DNA from 2 places in the Planktothricoides raciborskii GIHE-MW2 genome. Region 1 is predicted to be linked to the other one. Evidence: riboswitches for the same ligand, from Rfam matches in the RefSeq annotation. Region 1 holds a riboswitch; the other holds the start of a gene.
What was found. Region 1 has a riboswitch for cyclic di-AMP ahead of ntrB (nitrate ABC transporter permease). Riboswitches for the same ligand answer to the same signal wherever they lie in the genome.

Region 1 (7,960 bases):
TGCTGCTCTTATCTCGCTGCTGGAAAAATATCCCAGTTTAGGGATGCAAATGTTAGGAATTTTGGCTCGCAAATTACGGCATTTTACCAAGATAATTGAAAACCTTTCTTTTAAAGAAGTTCCGGGGCGACTTGCCTCATATTTGCTCTATTTGAATAATTTACAACGAGATAATCCCGCATTAAATATTCTGCAAAATCAAGTAAAATTAGATATTACCAAAGGCCAGTTAGCGGCGTTACTGGCGACGATTCCAGAGACACTTTCGCGAGTATTTGCTAAGTTGAGTCAAGAAAGACTGATAGAAATCGACGGCGCGGTCATTACTTTATTAAATCTCCCTGAATTAAAGCGTTTATCTGGAGATTTAGATTCCGATTAAATTGGAATTTTTGCTAGGGTGGTTTAGGCGCGATCGCAATTTCTGGTCAATAGAATAAAAAAGTAGCATAAAAAAATAGCGCCCTAAACCATCATTATTTTTTTGTTTGGGAAAACAGCGATCGCCTACCATGATTTCACTAAACCAGCCATCAATGTTAATCAATCAATTACACAAGAATTTTTTATGAAACAAAAGTGCTAAATTGCCAAATACCCCCCTTAAAAATAATGATGCACTAGACCTCTGGCAAAATTACCAAAATCAGAGTGGCGTTTTTTAGGGGGTTAGGGGGGAGCTATTTAAAAATATTAGGTAACAAATTCGGCGCTAACCAAAAAGCATATCCCAGAAACCCAAAAAATAGGGTATTAAATACCGTTGAGGCATACCCTAAACACATTAATAAACCATCGGATTCCAAAGTTGCTACGGCCAAGAATAAAATCCCGATCGCCGGTATAGAATTAGTCAAAGGAATTGGTAACATTAAGAAAAATGCCATCCAAGCAATACAGAATCCATTCACTCTCCAGATATATGGATTTTTAGCAATTTTTAACATACGAGGACGCACAATTTTTTCTAACCAAGCCGTAACTCGTTTGAGATTTTGCAACAAATAAAGACTAAAAGCACTAGGAAATACGAATCTGGTGACTTTTTTAGGCAGCCAGGGAGAATGTAAACCTAATGTCATTTGGATTGCTAAGAAAAAACAGGCTAAACCCAAGGGAGTAGATAATCCAGGAGGCATGGGAAACAAGAAAGGCAAAACCAATAAACCAATACTCAAACTAAATCCATGTTCAGCGGTTTCTCCCATAATTTCTCCAATGGTTAAAGGGTGCTCTGACAATCGATTGAGCAACGACTCAATATCTTGAGAAAATTTTATGTGCATTGGTTAATTCGTTAAATTTTAGATATCAAAAACCATTCAGAATCATCAAGAGCAAATTTCAGGCATAGCGGGCGAGATAATTTGACCAATATCTCTTTGTCTCTTGGCGAGAGAAATATACCCGTTAAAAATAAAATATATTTCTCATCACCTATGAGCGGATTTTACTGATACATTTCCAGAAAATCTAAAGCCTGATTGCGTAATTCATAATATTCCGAGGTTTCCCGGATTTCATGGGCGTGCCTGGGGCGTGGTAAAGGAATATCCAGCACTTTACCAATAGTAGCATTAGGGCCATTACTCATCATCACCACCCGGTCAGACATAAAAATCGCCTCATCTACATCATGGGTAATCATCATTACCGCTTGACGATGATTTTCCCAAATCTCAATCACCTGTTGTTGTAATTTAGGCCGAGTTAAGGCATCTAAAGCCCCAAAAGGTTCATCTAATAATAATAATTTAGGGCGGGTGGCTAAAGCCCGGGCAACTCCTACCCTTTGTTTCATTCCCCCGGAAAGTTCATGGGGATATTTATCCGCCGCCGCCGTCAGATTTACCATTTCAATATGTTCATTGACAATGCTAATTTTTTCCGCTTTGCTGCTAGTTTTGAAAACCTCATCTACGGCTAATCTAATATTTTCTCTGACCGTTAACCAAGGCAGTAAGGCATAACCTTGAAACACCATCATTCTTTCGGCACCGGGCTTCCGAATCATTTTCCCTTCAAGGGTGACAAGTCCTGATGTGGGTTTTTCTAAACCAGCCACAATCCTGACTAATGTTGATTTTCCACAGCCAGAGTGACCAATGACCGAGACATATTCTTTGTTACCAACGGTTAAATTAATGCCATTTAACACCACAAATTCACTGCCATCTGCTTTTTTAAAGCTTTTAACTACATTTGAAATCACGAGAAAATCTTGGGCGTTGGCGTTGGGGGAGTTGTTAATTAGTTGATTTTCTGATGGTGATACCATGTCGGAATTCCTCTTGATTAAAGATTGCTTAATTTTTGATTAAATATTGTCGATCGCATTAAGCCAACCCGTAAATTTGGGGGCGGTTGGCACGAATTTCAAAGCTGTTAATATATTGGGTGGGCTGACTGGGATCAAAGGGTTTGCCATCAATAAATGCTTCTCCTGAAACAGTTTTATAGTTGTCTGAGGGACATTGAATTCCCATTTCGTTGGCGATCGCTCGATATAAGTCCGTTTGCCAAGCTTGTTTGGCAATTTCTTCAGCATTTTTGGGAAATTCGGGAATTTGTCCCCAGCGGTGGGCTTGAGTCATTAACCACAAACTATCGGATTGCCACAGAAAGGTAGAATGATCGTTTTTAATGGCGGAAACTTCGGTCGGTAAATCAAAAAAGAGGGTGGTTTCTGGGCTATTTTTGATGCGGGTTTGCCGATCAAAACCGCCGTAATTATAACTACCCACAATTCCCGGTTCAGTATATTTAATGTTTGCTCCGGTAAAGGAACGCTGAGAAATAATTTGTGCCACTTCTTGTTTGTTTTCTGGTTTACTGCAATATTGACAGGCTTCAATCATGGCTTTAACTAAGGAGCGGTAAGTTTTGGGATTATCTTGAATAAAAGATTCTCTGACTGCTAAAAGGCGATCGGGATGTCCGCGCCAAATTTCCCGCCCTTGGGCAAAGGTAAAACCGACATTTTCGTTACCTGTAATGGCTCTGGTATTCCAAGGTTCAGCTACCATATAGGCTTGCATTGCACCCATGCGAATATTGCTCACCATTTGCGGTGGGGGAGTAATAATTAAACGTAATTCATCAATCGGATTTAATCCCACAGCAGCGATGAGATAGCGCACAAAATATTCATAAATGGCTGAACTTTGTACCACTGCCCAGACTCGCTGATCGAGGGGTGATTTTTGCCAATAGTTGCGTAAATCTTGACCAAATGCATCTAAATTGCCGTTATAGCTATACCAGGGTCTAATTCCTGAGTCCCACAGTTGACGATTCATAGTGAGGCCATTGCCATGACGGTGAATTGTCATGGCGGCACAGAGGGGAAAATGACGTGCTCCTTCTGCACCCAATCTGGCATTAGTCACGGCACCAGAAACAACGGGGGAAGCATCTAAACGCCCAAAAATAATCCCATCTCTGGAGTTGCCCCAACTCGCTTCTCGGCTGAGGGTGACGTTTAAACCATATTTACGAAAGAAACCTTTTTGGTATGCGATCGCAAACGGGGCGCAATCATTAACCGGCACAAAACCAACGGTTAAATTAGGTTTTTCTAGGGTTTCTGGTTTAATAATTGGTTCTACAGCCAGGGCTTCTTCGGGAATATTTTGCTGAGTTTTCTTTTGACTACAGCTATTAAGAGCGATCGCCCCCGCTGTTCCCATTATTCCTTGGATAAATAACCGGCGATTGTAATAGTTTCTCATCAGTTTTTCCTCCGGTTAACTCCGTGCGGGACGATGGGTAATCATAATTTGTAATTTAGCCAGGGCATAATCCAGAATTAAGCCCGTGATCCCAATTACAAAGACGGCTAAAAACACGGAACTCACATTAAGACGATTCCATTCATCCCAGACAAAGAAACCAATCCCAATGCCCCCGGTGAGCATTTCTACGGCCACAATCACTAACCAAGCAATGCCTAAACTAATGCGTAACCCGGTGAAAATATAGGGTAAACTCGCTGGCAGCATCACGCTGACTAATTGTTTCCACCGAGGCATTTCTAACACTTCGGCGACTTCTAAATATTCTTTCGGAACGTTTTTTACCCCTTCAGCGGTATTGATAATGGTTGACCAGAGAGAGGTAATAAAAATCACAAAAATTGCTGAAGGTTCAGCGGCATTAAATATAGCTAGGGCGATCGGCAACCAAACCAGGGGCGAAACGGGTTTAAAGACTTGAATAATCGGGTTCAGAATTTGCCATGCAGTATGAGACATTCCAATTAAAAACCCAACGGGAATGGCTACGATCGCACCCAGCAGAAACCCGATACAAACTCGCCGTAAACTCGCTAAGAGTAGCCATCCTAAACCTAAATCACCGGGGCCTCGACGATAAAAAGGATTGAGAATAAAGTCCAAATTTTTTGCCAATGCTTCCGGGGGTGTGGGCATCATTTCCTGTCTGAATAAGGCAATAAGCCACCATAAAGCAATCACCCCCACAAAACCCACAATGGGTAATAAAAAATTGGAGTTATTGAAAAAATCCAGAAAAATGTTCTTCTTTGACTTCATAACCGCTCTCATTGTTGATGTTTTATTCAATTTATTAAATAAATAAAGCATTCCCAATTCAAAACAGTGAAGACCCAATGCCCCACTGAATCAAATCCAAACTAAATCAGGATTTTGCCCGATTTTTATCCAGGCAAAATTGAGAATTTTTTCATCCGAAAAAAACTCAAGCTTTTTTTTGGCTTAAGTTTGCATAAATTGTTGCCGCTCGGAAAATTAATTTCCAAGGGACGATAATTGATCAATGAAGTTAAACCTCAAAATCAAATAAAGGTAATCGAATGTAGAGAGTTGTCAAATTGGGAATACCTAAATGAAATTGAGACATGAAAAATGCTCATTCTTTAGTCTCCTCTCAATGCCTACGAGGTTAGCTGACGGGCTAGGACTGAGAGATGTCCCTCTTTACCTTTCCAGTAAAGATAAGCCCCTAATTTGGTTCCCCCGTTTCTGTGCCATCAAGTTGATTGAGTAATTACTCTGGCTTGATTTACCCAGAATTAGGCTGACTCACTCTAAAAATAGAGTATATCATACTCCTTGGATTTTTGGTATAGAGGGGAGGAAGATTTCTCAGGAAAAGACTTTTCTAGTTGTTAGGGCGATCGTAGTAAGGCATTTTTTAGCGGCGCTGCTTCGCGAGTGCGATCGCCCATTAATCGTCTAATTCTGAGAGAATAAAATTCAGGTGGGAAAGCATAGAAACCAGATTAACTAGGGAATTGTTCGCAAACTAGGCAATGTCAATATAGATTCTTCCTCAGAATATCCCTCACTGCTAGACTAAAGAAAAAATCAGTAAATAGATAAATTTGTCCTATGCCAACTCAAACCCTCTCACGGTATGTTAATCGCAACTCTGAGATTCTAGGCGGAGAACCAATTATCATAGGTACTCGGACATCGGTTCGCGCTATTGTTGGTCTATGGCGGATGGGTATTATGCCAGAAGAGATTCTTAACCATTTACCTCATCTGACTTTGGCGCAAGTTTTTGATGCTTTGAGTTTTTATCTAGATAATCAAGCAGAGATTAATGAGTACATTGATAAAAATCGAGTTCCTGATGAATTAGTACATCCTTCTGTAGCATCCGTTTTGAGAAATATGTAGGGTGGGCAAAATGCAAGCCCACCCTACTATTGTTTACTATTATTTAGAAAGATTACAGCGCAAATCTGCCGCGAGTAAACCACAAATATCTAGGGGCGAACCACGACCGCAGACAAATTATTGCTGAAAATATTGTAAGGGAGAAGCATTCCGGCAGTGTACGGGCGTGATCTTTCCGGCAGATAATTTATTGCTTAGAATATTGTAGGGGCGAATGGCCATTCGCCCCTACTGCCGGAAAGATCACGCCCCTACCGGAAAGATCACGCCCCTACCGGAAAGATCACGCCCTACCGTAGTTCAGTAAGAAAGAAAACCGCTGTAATTAAGGATAAAAGCCCAATTTCGGCAAACCGAGGGTTTCATCCCAACCCATCATCAGGTTCAAACATTGCACCGCTTGACCCGCTTGCCCCTTAATTAAGTTATCGATCGCCGACATAACGATCACACGGTCGGTACGCTGATCCACTTCGATGCCGATATAGCACATATTGCTACTGCAAGCCCATTTAGTTTGGGGATAAATCCCATTAGGCAGAATCGTCACCCAGGGACAATTCCGGTAAAACGCCTTATAAATCGTCGCCAAATCTTCCCGCACCAATCCTGGATCCCGCAAAGTAGCGTAAACCGTGGCCAAGATACCCCGCACCATTGGCATCAGGTGAGGGGTAAACTGGACTAACACCTCATGTCCGGCCAAATCACTGCAAATTTGCTCAATTTCTGGGGTGTGGCGGTGCCGAGTCACCCCATAAGCGGCGATGGAACTATCCGCTTCCGCTAGTAACATATTAGTTTTCGCCTGTCTACCACCCCCCGAAGTGCCGGACTTGGCATCGATCACCGCCGTTTCTGGGATAATCATCCCCTGTTTGAGTAGCGGGGCTAAAGCCAGTAAGCTGGCGGTAGGATAACAACCGGGACAACCGACTAACTTGGCGTCTTTAATGCGATCGCGATACAGTTCCGGTAAACCATAGACCGCCGTTGCTGCCACATCTCCATCGGTGCGATCGCCCCCATACCAAGCCTTGTAAGTTTCTAAGTTACTAAATCGGTAATCAGCCGACAAATCCAACACCTTGCAGCCTCTTTGAATCAGGGTGGGCGTCATCTCACAAGCCAAACCATTGGGCAACGAAAGAAACACCACATCACATTGAGCCGCGATCGCCTCTGGATCCACTGGAGCAATCACCAAATCTGTCGCATGACTCAAATGGGGATAAATATCGGAAAATGGCTTCCCGGCACTACTATCTCCCCCCAAATAAACCACCTTCACCCCTGGGTGATCCATCAGCAGTCGCACCAACTGCACGCCACCATACCCAGATGCTCCGACAATTCCCACCGACACTGGCTTAGAATCACCCATATCACTTCTCCTAATCAAGACCTATCGAGATTTCTGGTATTTTTGCTCAAATCTTGCCGAGCAAAGCCCAATGCTGCATTGTAGTATCAAAATTCTGATTTAGCGGTAGTAGAATTACCGATTTTATGAGCAATCTAAACATCTGGAAATCTTGACAACCCATAAAAACCGCTCTTTCCGGTTTCTGAGAGCGAGGGAATCGCCCTAAACTCGGTACAATTTAAACATCAGTGCCAAAAAAATTATTGTTTACTTGCTTTACTTTCATCGTGGAATCGTCTGAAAACGCTTCAAAACAAAACTTTGTCTTTGACTCTGTAGAATCTGCCCTCGCAGAGATCAAAGCGGGACGCCTCGTGGTTGTGGTCGATGATGAAGGCCGAGAAAATGAAGGGGATCTCATTGGTGCCGCTCAGTTTACCACCCCAGACACCATCAACTTTATGGCGGTACATGGTCGTGGTCTAATCTGTTTAGCCACAACGGGCGATCGCCTGGATCAACTTGACCTACCCTTAATGGTCACAAACAACACCGAAAGCAATCAAACTGCCTTCACCGTCAGTATTGATGGCTCTCCCAGCTTAGGCGTCACCACCGGCATCTCCGCTGAAGACCGTGCTCGCACCATCCAAGCGGTGATTAATCCCAACACCAAACCCTCTGACTTACGTCGTCCCGGTCATATCTTTCCCCTGCGAGCTAGGGAAGGCGGCGTCTTAAAACGGGCAGGTCATACGGAAGCAGCCGTGGATCTGGCTCGCATGGCTGGATTATACCCAGCAGGAGTCATCTGCGAAATTCAAAATCCTGACGGCTCAATGGCTCGGTTGCCAGAACTCATCGAATATAGCAAAACCCACAAGCTAAAAATTATCAGCATTGCTGATTTAATTAGCTATCGACTCAA
Region 2 (7,960 bases), 2.5 Mb from region 1:
CAGTTGCAGCATTCGGCCAATGTTTTAAAAGAAATTATTGCCAAGTTGAATCTGTAGAATTTCTGTGGAGGGCCGCCATCGGGCTTTTGGGGTGTAGGGTGTAGGGTGTAGGGTGTAGGGTGTAGGGTGTAGGGTGTAGGGTGTAGGGTGTAGGGTGTAGGGTGTAGGGTGTAGGGGAAGAGAGGATGCATAGGATGCATAGGATGCATAGGATGCATAGGATGCATAGGAAAATTCTCTATTCTCTTTTCTCTATTCTCTTTTCTCTCTTCCCCCCACACCGATGGCAGCCCTACACCCTACACCCTACACCCTACGCCCTAAACAAATTAATTAGCTTTGACGAGTAAGGCTACGGCATACGCGGAAATCCCTTCTTCCCGCCCTTCGGGGCCGAGTTTTTCGTTGGTGGTGGCTTTGACTCCTACTTGGTCAGGGTCGATCCCCAAGACTGTTGAGAGGCGATCGCGCATTTTGCTAATATGCGGTTTTAATTTAGGCCGTTCTGCCACCACCACAGAGTCAATATTGCTCACTTGCCACCCTTTCTCTTTGATTAACTGGTTAACTTGGGCTAATAACACTAAACTATCGGCACCTTTCCAGCGATCGTCCGTGGGCGGAAAGTAGTGACCAATGTCTCCTAAACTGAGGGCACCGAGCATGGCGTCCATGATCGCATGAGTTAACACATCTGCATCGCTATGACCCACTAATCCCAAGGAATGCTCAATTTTGACTCCCCCCAGAATTAGTGCGCGATCGCTTCCTAAGCGGTGGATATCATAACCATTGCCAATTCTAATTTGAACCGTCATCACCAAAAATCCTCAAAAAATCCTCATTCGTCCTACCGGGCAAATTTTATCGGAAATAGGGAACAGGAAACGGGTAACCGCCATCGTGCATAGTAGTGCAGGGGTGCCGATCCTGTAAAGTCGCGATCGCTGTGGGGAACCGCCAACCGTCAACAACTAACCAAGGACTTTCTGACCAATGATCGTAGATACTCGCTTGCGGTTTTATCGACAAGACACTATCGTCATTCTGGATCCCTAATAGGTTTTCTCGTTGGGTCTTGATTAAAAAAATGTGGTTTATGTCACACAAATTTGCAATTTAGGGTATAATAATAATAAGTGAAGGATAAGGGATAAAGATAAGCTTTGAAACAATTGTGTAAAAATGCTGATTCTACCAGAATATTCCTGATTATTAATCAATTCCTAAAATATCGAGGTGAAAACTATGATTAAAAGCGCTGAATTTATTCATCCTCATAGCCATTTCTATGGTGAATTAACTCCAGAAAATGTTGAATTTCATAACCGGATGGAAGATTTTGTTCAAGAAGCGACGTTAATTTCTAATTTAGCGGGCAATGGCAAGATGTCTTTGGAAGAAGCGTATTGCGAAATTGAAAAACTCTGGCAACAACTGGGTCAGAGTAAAGAAGAGTTAAAGATTGGGAAATCTTTGGCTGAGGTTAGATAAATATCTCATAATTTAGAGGCTAGTAAATATGCACTTACTCCCAGATTATTGACTCATCACGGATAAAAAACCCGGTTTCTCTGAAACCGGGTTTTTTATGTGAAAAAATAATTTGCTGGACAATTTGCTGGATAAGTTGTGAGAAGTTGTGGAAAAGCGATGGAGAAGTTAACTTGCGGTGACAATCCAGAAACCAGCAATTTGCTGGGAATTGCTTTGGCTGAAACATAATGGCACTCCAACAGACACTTGACTGAGTTTCATTTTCTGGGATTGTATTAGCGATCGAGTAAACCGGAAAATTTCCAAGTCATATAAACGGCAAAGGCTTTACCTAAATCGTTCATAGCTTGATCGAATTCTTGCGGGTGAAATTCAGTAGAAGTTTTGGGTTGAGGTTGAGGTTGGGTTTGGGTTTGGGTTTGGGTTTGGGCTTGGGTTTCGGTTTCTTTCGAGGTTTGGTTAATCATAAAATGTCTTTGCTTGAAATCGTTAATTACATATTCAGGCTAATTAGGCAGCTTTCAGGATAAATTCATGCCAGTTTTTAAGCTGTCACTGTTGGCGAACATCTCCAGGTAAGGTTTTTTGTACTATCTAAAATCCGAAATAATCACTGGTGGGAATGTAGTAGGGTGGCATTGGGGCAAAAAATTCCGATTCCCGTGGTAAAAGCGATTGGACAAAAGTGATACGATCGCACTGATCTAATCATTTCAGAGGGACTTTATGGCCACAAACAGCAAAACTATTACCCTGAGTCAATTTTTAAAGTTCATGGGTATTGCCGATACCGGAGGACAGGCAAAAATGATGATTCAATCGGGGGAGGTTCTGGTCAATGGTGTGGTTGATACCCGACGAGGCAGACAATTAGTGACAGGCGATCGCGTGACGGTGGGTTCACAAACTTTTGAGGTTGATGTGAATCAATAGTAAGGCGATAGATTGTTTCTTTTCTACCTGCTTAATTTATTATATCACGGCGGACTCTAACATTCGGATGGTGGCGTTATTTGCATCAATTTCCACGGGAACACCAATGGGAATGGTAAATTTATCGGGAATATGTCCGATCGCCGACCCATACCAAGCGGGAATTCCTAACGGTTTGATGATATCCGATAAAACTTGGGGTAAAGTCAGGGAGGGATCGTCGTCTTCACCAGGGGTACAGTTGCGACATTGAGCAAAAATAAACCCAGAAATTTGATCGAGGATGCCCGCGATTTTTAGCTGAGTTAACATTCGGTCGATGCGGTAGATATCTTCGCCAATTTCTTCCACAAATAAAATGGTTTGATTCCAGTCCGGTAAATAAGGAGAACCCACCATTGAAGTCAGGACGGATAAGTTACCACCCACAATCCGTCCGGTGGCTTTTCCAGGGGCGATCGCCTCCCCAGAAATTCTCACCGGATTGACCATTTTCACCGCCCCCCCATTAAATAGAATCCGTTGGAAATATTCTAAAGAAAACTGATTCCATTCAGAAGTGCCCACCGGCCCATGAAAAGTCACCATGCCACTGCGGGCATAAATCGCCAATAATAAGGAAGTAATATCGCTATATCCCATAATAATTTTGGGATTTTGGCGAATTAAATTATAGTCCAACAAGGGCAAAATTCGATGGCAACCCCAACCCCCCCGCAGGGTTAACAAGGCTTTGACGGAATCATCCGCAAACATAGCCTGAATATCCGCAGCGCGATCGCGGTCTTTCCCGGCTAAATAACCGTATTCATCTAAAATATGCGCCCCACGCTTCACCTTTAATCCCAACTTGGCTAAGGCTTTTTCCGTATATTCAACATCTTCTAAATCCACCGGACTCGCGGGATTAATTAAACCAACCGTATCCCCGACTTTTAGTTTTGGCGGTTTCAGGATATGGTCAGGCATATTGTCAGGCATAGTATCAGGCAATGACTGATCTGTGGCAGCAGCAGGCAGTTTAGTTGCCAACAAAGATAGTCCCAAAAAATGAAAAAATTGACGGCGATTATAAATTCCTTGAGACAGTTTAAACATAAAATTAATCCTGTAATTATGAGGAGAGAGAATAGAGGAGAGAGGAGAAGTGAAAAGTAAAAATTTCAATGAAATATCACCATTTCCTCTATTTTCTATGCTCTATCCTTTATGTTTTATCCTCTATCCTCCCATTTGACTATGACAATAACCCCGCAATAAAGATGGCGGAAATAATTAACTGCACTGCCATCATAGGCAAACCGTAGCGCAGAAACTTATGAAAAGAAATCTCCCGACCATGTTGTTCGGAAATACCCGCAGCAACAATATTAGAAGAAGCTCCCACCAAAGTGCCATTTCCCCCTAAAGTTGCCCCAAACATCATGGCATAAAATAAGGGTAAAACTTCGGGAGGAAAATTACCGGAAAAGTTGGGATCGAGAATTTCTGGCCCGACCATGCCAATATTGACGATATATTGTTTCAGCAGGGGAACCATTGCCACTACCAAAGGAATATTGGGAATCACACTAGATAATATCCCGACTATAAACACTAAGATTAATGACCCCAGAGCGATATTATTCCCGATCACAGCCGCTAAAATTTTAGCCAGTTGACTGGTGACTCCGGTTTTTTCTAATCCACCAATTAAGACAAAGGTGGACATGAAAAATATTAGGGTACTCCAGTCTACATCTCGGAGGATATTATGCACTGTGTCAATTTTAGTTTGATGGGCTAATAGTAGGGCTAAACTTGCGCCTAAGAGGGCAACAGATGCGGGGTCAATGGGAATGGGTAAAGATTCTCCAATTACAAAGAAAGTTAAGACGATCCCCACGATCACTCCGCCTAACATTAACACCTTGGGATGATTAATTTTCGGATGGGGTAAGTCCTCTAAGTGTTCAAATTTTGTCTGCCAGATTTTCCGAAATAGAAAAGGAGCGATCGCCAATACGGACAAAACTGCCAGCAGTCCGCCAAAACTTAGTTTAACTAAATATTGATTAAAGCTCATATTAATCGAACTGCCGACAATAAATGTCGCTGGGTCGCCCACCAATGTCAATAAACCGGCACTATTTGCGACAAAGACCATTAATATGAGTAATGGCACAAAATCTACCCCAATTTCCTGAGCCATTGGCGGAATTAAAGGCGCTAACAACATCACCGTTGTGGCATTGGGTAAAACCGCACAAATGGGGGTGGTAATGCCGATGACTGCGAGTAATAAAACCTTGCCACTGCCTTTGGCAATCATTACCATTTGAGTGGCGATATATTCAAATACTTTCGTTGGTTCAAACGCCCGAACTAAGACCATCACCCCAAAAAAAAGCGCCAAAGTTGCATAGCTTTGGGTAATGTAACTCATCGCTTCTTTCAGGGTCATTACATGGGCAAAGACCAAAATTAATGCTCCCAATAAAGCGGCCACTGTCAGATGGATTTTTTCTGAAATAATAATCCCAATGACCCCAAGAAACGTGGCTAGGGATATCACCGCTGGTAAATTCATTTCTATAAAGTTCATAAATTATGCTCCGCTGTGATGAGTGCATGATTGGCTGACTAGAAAAACCCCCAGTCTCAACCTGTTGGCGAAAACGCGAAAATTAGCCATAATTGTTTAATCATCATTTTCTAGGTATTGATTCAATTCAATGATTGGATCCACAAATATTTGTGCATTTTGTTCTAAACAATATGTTGACTTTAAGCCGGTCTGTTTAACTCTAATCTCCTGACCAGATCGCTAATCTTCAGAAATATTGCTAGGCTTTTCATTTTTTGATGTAAAAATCATAAATTGACTCCAATTCAATCCAGTTTAGGTTTACAGCGTCGTCATTATTTACTGAGTCACTGAATGAAGTCAAAACATTTTTTTAAATGCTGATTCACCAGTCCTCTCCCAATGCCGCCGGGGTTAGCTGACGGGCTAGAAATGAGAGTTTTTCTTCTCTAAATACTTGAAATATTAGAGATACGCCCCAAGGTTGGTTCCCCCGTTTCCTCTCCTTGGCGTTCAGATTTTTCAAAGCTAAGGAACTAGGCTGACTTATTCTGTTTACTTAGGGGATAAGTCTAGCATAAAAAAATTTTTTTTTCAACATAACTTCAATCCAATGGTGTTTTGGCTTTTCTTTAAATTTAGAAGCGTGGGCAAGATTTTGCCCATATAGTAAATTGATTAAGAGCAATTCTCAAGTAAGTCAGGATGAATCGCGGCTGGTTTTACTAGATAGACAAGAAAGCTTTCATCCTGGATCGATCCCCCCACGCCCGCTTAAAAAGGGGCTTTTTGGAATGAAAGCAAGAAGTCTAATATTCGACGCCGAATCCCCTCTAGCTTTCTGATTTACCCGGAAATTTGGCTTTTCCTATCAATGATTTCAAGTTTGACTGTAAAGTTGTGTAAAGACCTTGTTTCAATGTTTGAATTTGGAAGTGCATAAAAATGATGAATTTTTGGATCGTCAGCGCCAGTTGGGGTTTCGGTTCGGTTTTGTTCGCGGAACTGGTGCGAGACCTTTATCACTTTGTCAGCCATATTTTTCCCCCTCTGTATCGCTTGCACGTCTGGCATCATCGGGTTTTTCGTCCGGATCTGACGCCGGTTAGCGAGCGAATTTATCGCGACGCCCACTGGCGCAATGATGTGCCAGAAGCTTTGGTGATGCTGAGTTTTGGCCTATTTTTGTGGGTGGTGGCGCATTTTGCTGCCCCAGAACACCAATGGTTTGCCCTGGTGGGTTGTTTGTACACTTTGAGTTTTTTGGCAAGCGCGATCGCCCGGGGAATGGGGTTAGAAGGGGCCGATGAATTGACGGATTTAACCCATACTCCTGGGCCATTTCTTGCCCCACCGTCTCACTGGTTGGTCAATCGAACTTATCACTGGCGACATCATTTTGATAACCAAAATGCTTATTTTTGCGGTACTTTAACTTTGGTGGATCGAATCATGGGCACAGCACTTTCTTTGAAGGGGAAAACGATCGCCGTTACTGGGGCTTCTGGAACTTTGGGGCGATCGCTCTTATTTCAGTTACAAAAAGCGGGGGCAAAAGTCATCGCCCTGACTTCTAGCAATCAAACCCTGACTCTGAATATTAATGGGGAAGAATTGCCGATAAAAACGATTTCTTGGCAAGCGGGTCAAGAATCCGAGTTAGCCAAAGTATTAGAAAAAGTGGATATTTTGGTAATCAATCACGGCATGAATGTTCATGGGGAAAGAACCCCAGAAGCGATCGCGCAATGTTATGAAATTAACGCCTTTTCCGCTTGGCGACTCCTGGAACTATTTCTCACCACGGTGAAAACTAATGAAGATATTGCCCGCAAAGAAATTTGGGTGAATACTTCTGAAGCGGAATCAAATCCTGCGTTTAGTCCCTTATATGAACTCAGCAAACGCACCCTGGGGGACTTAGTAACCCTGCGGCGTTTAGACAGTCCTTGCGTGATTCGCAAACTAATTCTTGGCCCGTTTAAAAGTAACCTCAATCCTATTGGCATTATGTCAGCGGACTGGGTAGCCAAACAAATCGTGAAACAGGCGATCGCGGATACTCGGAATATCATTGTCACCATCAATCCTTTGACCTTTATCACCTTTCCCATCAAAGAATTTTTTGTCAGCACCTACTTTAAACTCTTCACCCGGAAAGCCGCCAAAGTGACAACTGCCGATGAAACTAACCCAGTCAAAATTACTCCGTAGAATTGTAGGTGACAGAGGAACTAAGTTTCTCTTATAGAAATAACCCAGTAGGGGTTTGGATATGCAAACCCCTACATTAGAATTATTGCAAAAGTATCGTTCATCCGGTGGCGGTTTGAAGGGGGTAGTAAAATAAAGGTCTAATCAAAAAAATTAGCCTATTAATAATTAACAAAAAGCTATAAAAAATCAAGATAACATTGTCAAAAAATAAATAATATGTTATAAAATAACAATAATAATGGTAAAAACCAAAACTGGGAACTTAACAAGGAATTAACTGATGAGTAATTTTTGGCAGTTAATAGCAAGCAACACCAACGGGTTCCCAACGATTTTTGTGGGAACTCCCTTAGCGCAAGTTTTGGCGCAAATTTTATCCGATCCCATCAAAGACCCGGTGGCGATTTTCCTGATCATCATGGCGATGATGCTGATCGCTCCCCTGGTATTTGAACGATTAAAATTACCGGGTATTGTGGGCTTAATTTTGGCGGGAATAGTTATCGGGCCTTATGGGTTAGGATTACTCGCAAGAGATAGCACCATCATTTTATTAGGCACCGTAGGATTGCTATTTCTGATGTTTTTAGCCGGTCTAGAAACTAGCTTAGACGATCTGAAATTAAATGCCGATAAAGCCATTATTTTCGGCTTGGCAACTTTCTCAATTCCGATGGTTTTGGGGACAGTGGCGATGCTGTTACTGGGATATGGTTGGTTGGCGGCAATTTTGGTGGCTTCTTGCTT

Region 2: linked by a shared signal. The riboswitch ahead of ABWT76_RS10285 (ArsB/NhaD family transporter) and the one ahead of ntrB (nitrate ABC transporter permease) in region 1 are both predicted to bind cyclic di-AMP.

Annotation. Positions count from the first base shown of each region.
Region 1 is NZ_CP159837.1:7,129,221-7,137,180, reverse strand. Features, by position in the region: gene ABWT76_RS30310 (Crp/Fnr family transcriptional regulator) at 1-382, shown strand, start outside; gene ABWT76_RS30305 (exopolysaccharide biosynthesis protein) at 681-1,286, opposite strand; gene ABWT76_RS30300 (ABC transporter ATP-binding protein) at 1,451-2,278, opposite strand; gene ABWT76_RS30295 (CmpA/NrtA family ABC transporter substrate-binding protein) at 2,337-3,731, opposite strand; gene ntrB (nitrate ABC transporter permease) at 3,747-4,553, opposite strand; cyclic di-AMP (ydaO/yuaA leader) riboswitch at 4,898-5,037, opposite strand; gene ABWT76_RS30285 (DUF433 domain-containing protein) at 5,373-5,666, shown strand; gene argC (N-acetyl-gamma-glutamyl-phosphate reductase) at 5,992-7,050, opposite strand; gene ribBA (bifunctional 3,4-dihydroxy-2-butanone-4-phosphate synthase/GTP cyclohydrolase II) at 7,320-7,960, shown strand, end outside.
Region 2 is NZ_CP159837.1:2,462,826-2,470,785, reverse strand. Features, by position in the region: gene ABWT76_RS10315 (hypothetical protein) at 1-57, shown strand, start outside; gene ispF (2-C-methyl-D-erythritol 2,4-cyclodiphosphate synthase) at 330-818, opposite strand; gene ABWT76_RS10305 (hypothetical protein) at 1,249-1,494, shown strand; gene ABWT76_RS10300 (hypothetical protein) at 1,773-1,964, opposite strand; gene ABWT76_RS10295 (RNA-binding S4 domain-containing protein) at 2,224-2,430, shown strand; gene ABWT76_RS10290 (LD-carboxypeptidase) at 2,470-3,528, opposite strand; gene ABWT76_RS10285 (ArsB/NhaD family transporter) at 3,668-5,014, opposite strand; cyclic di-AMP (ydaO/yuaA leader) riboswitch at 5,386-5,518, opposite strand; gene ABWT76_RS10280 (bifunctional sterol desaturase/short chain dehydrogenase) at 5,942-7,210, shown strand; gene ABWT76_RS10275 (cation:proton antiporter) at 7,494-7,960, shown strand, end outside.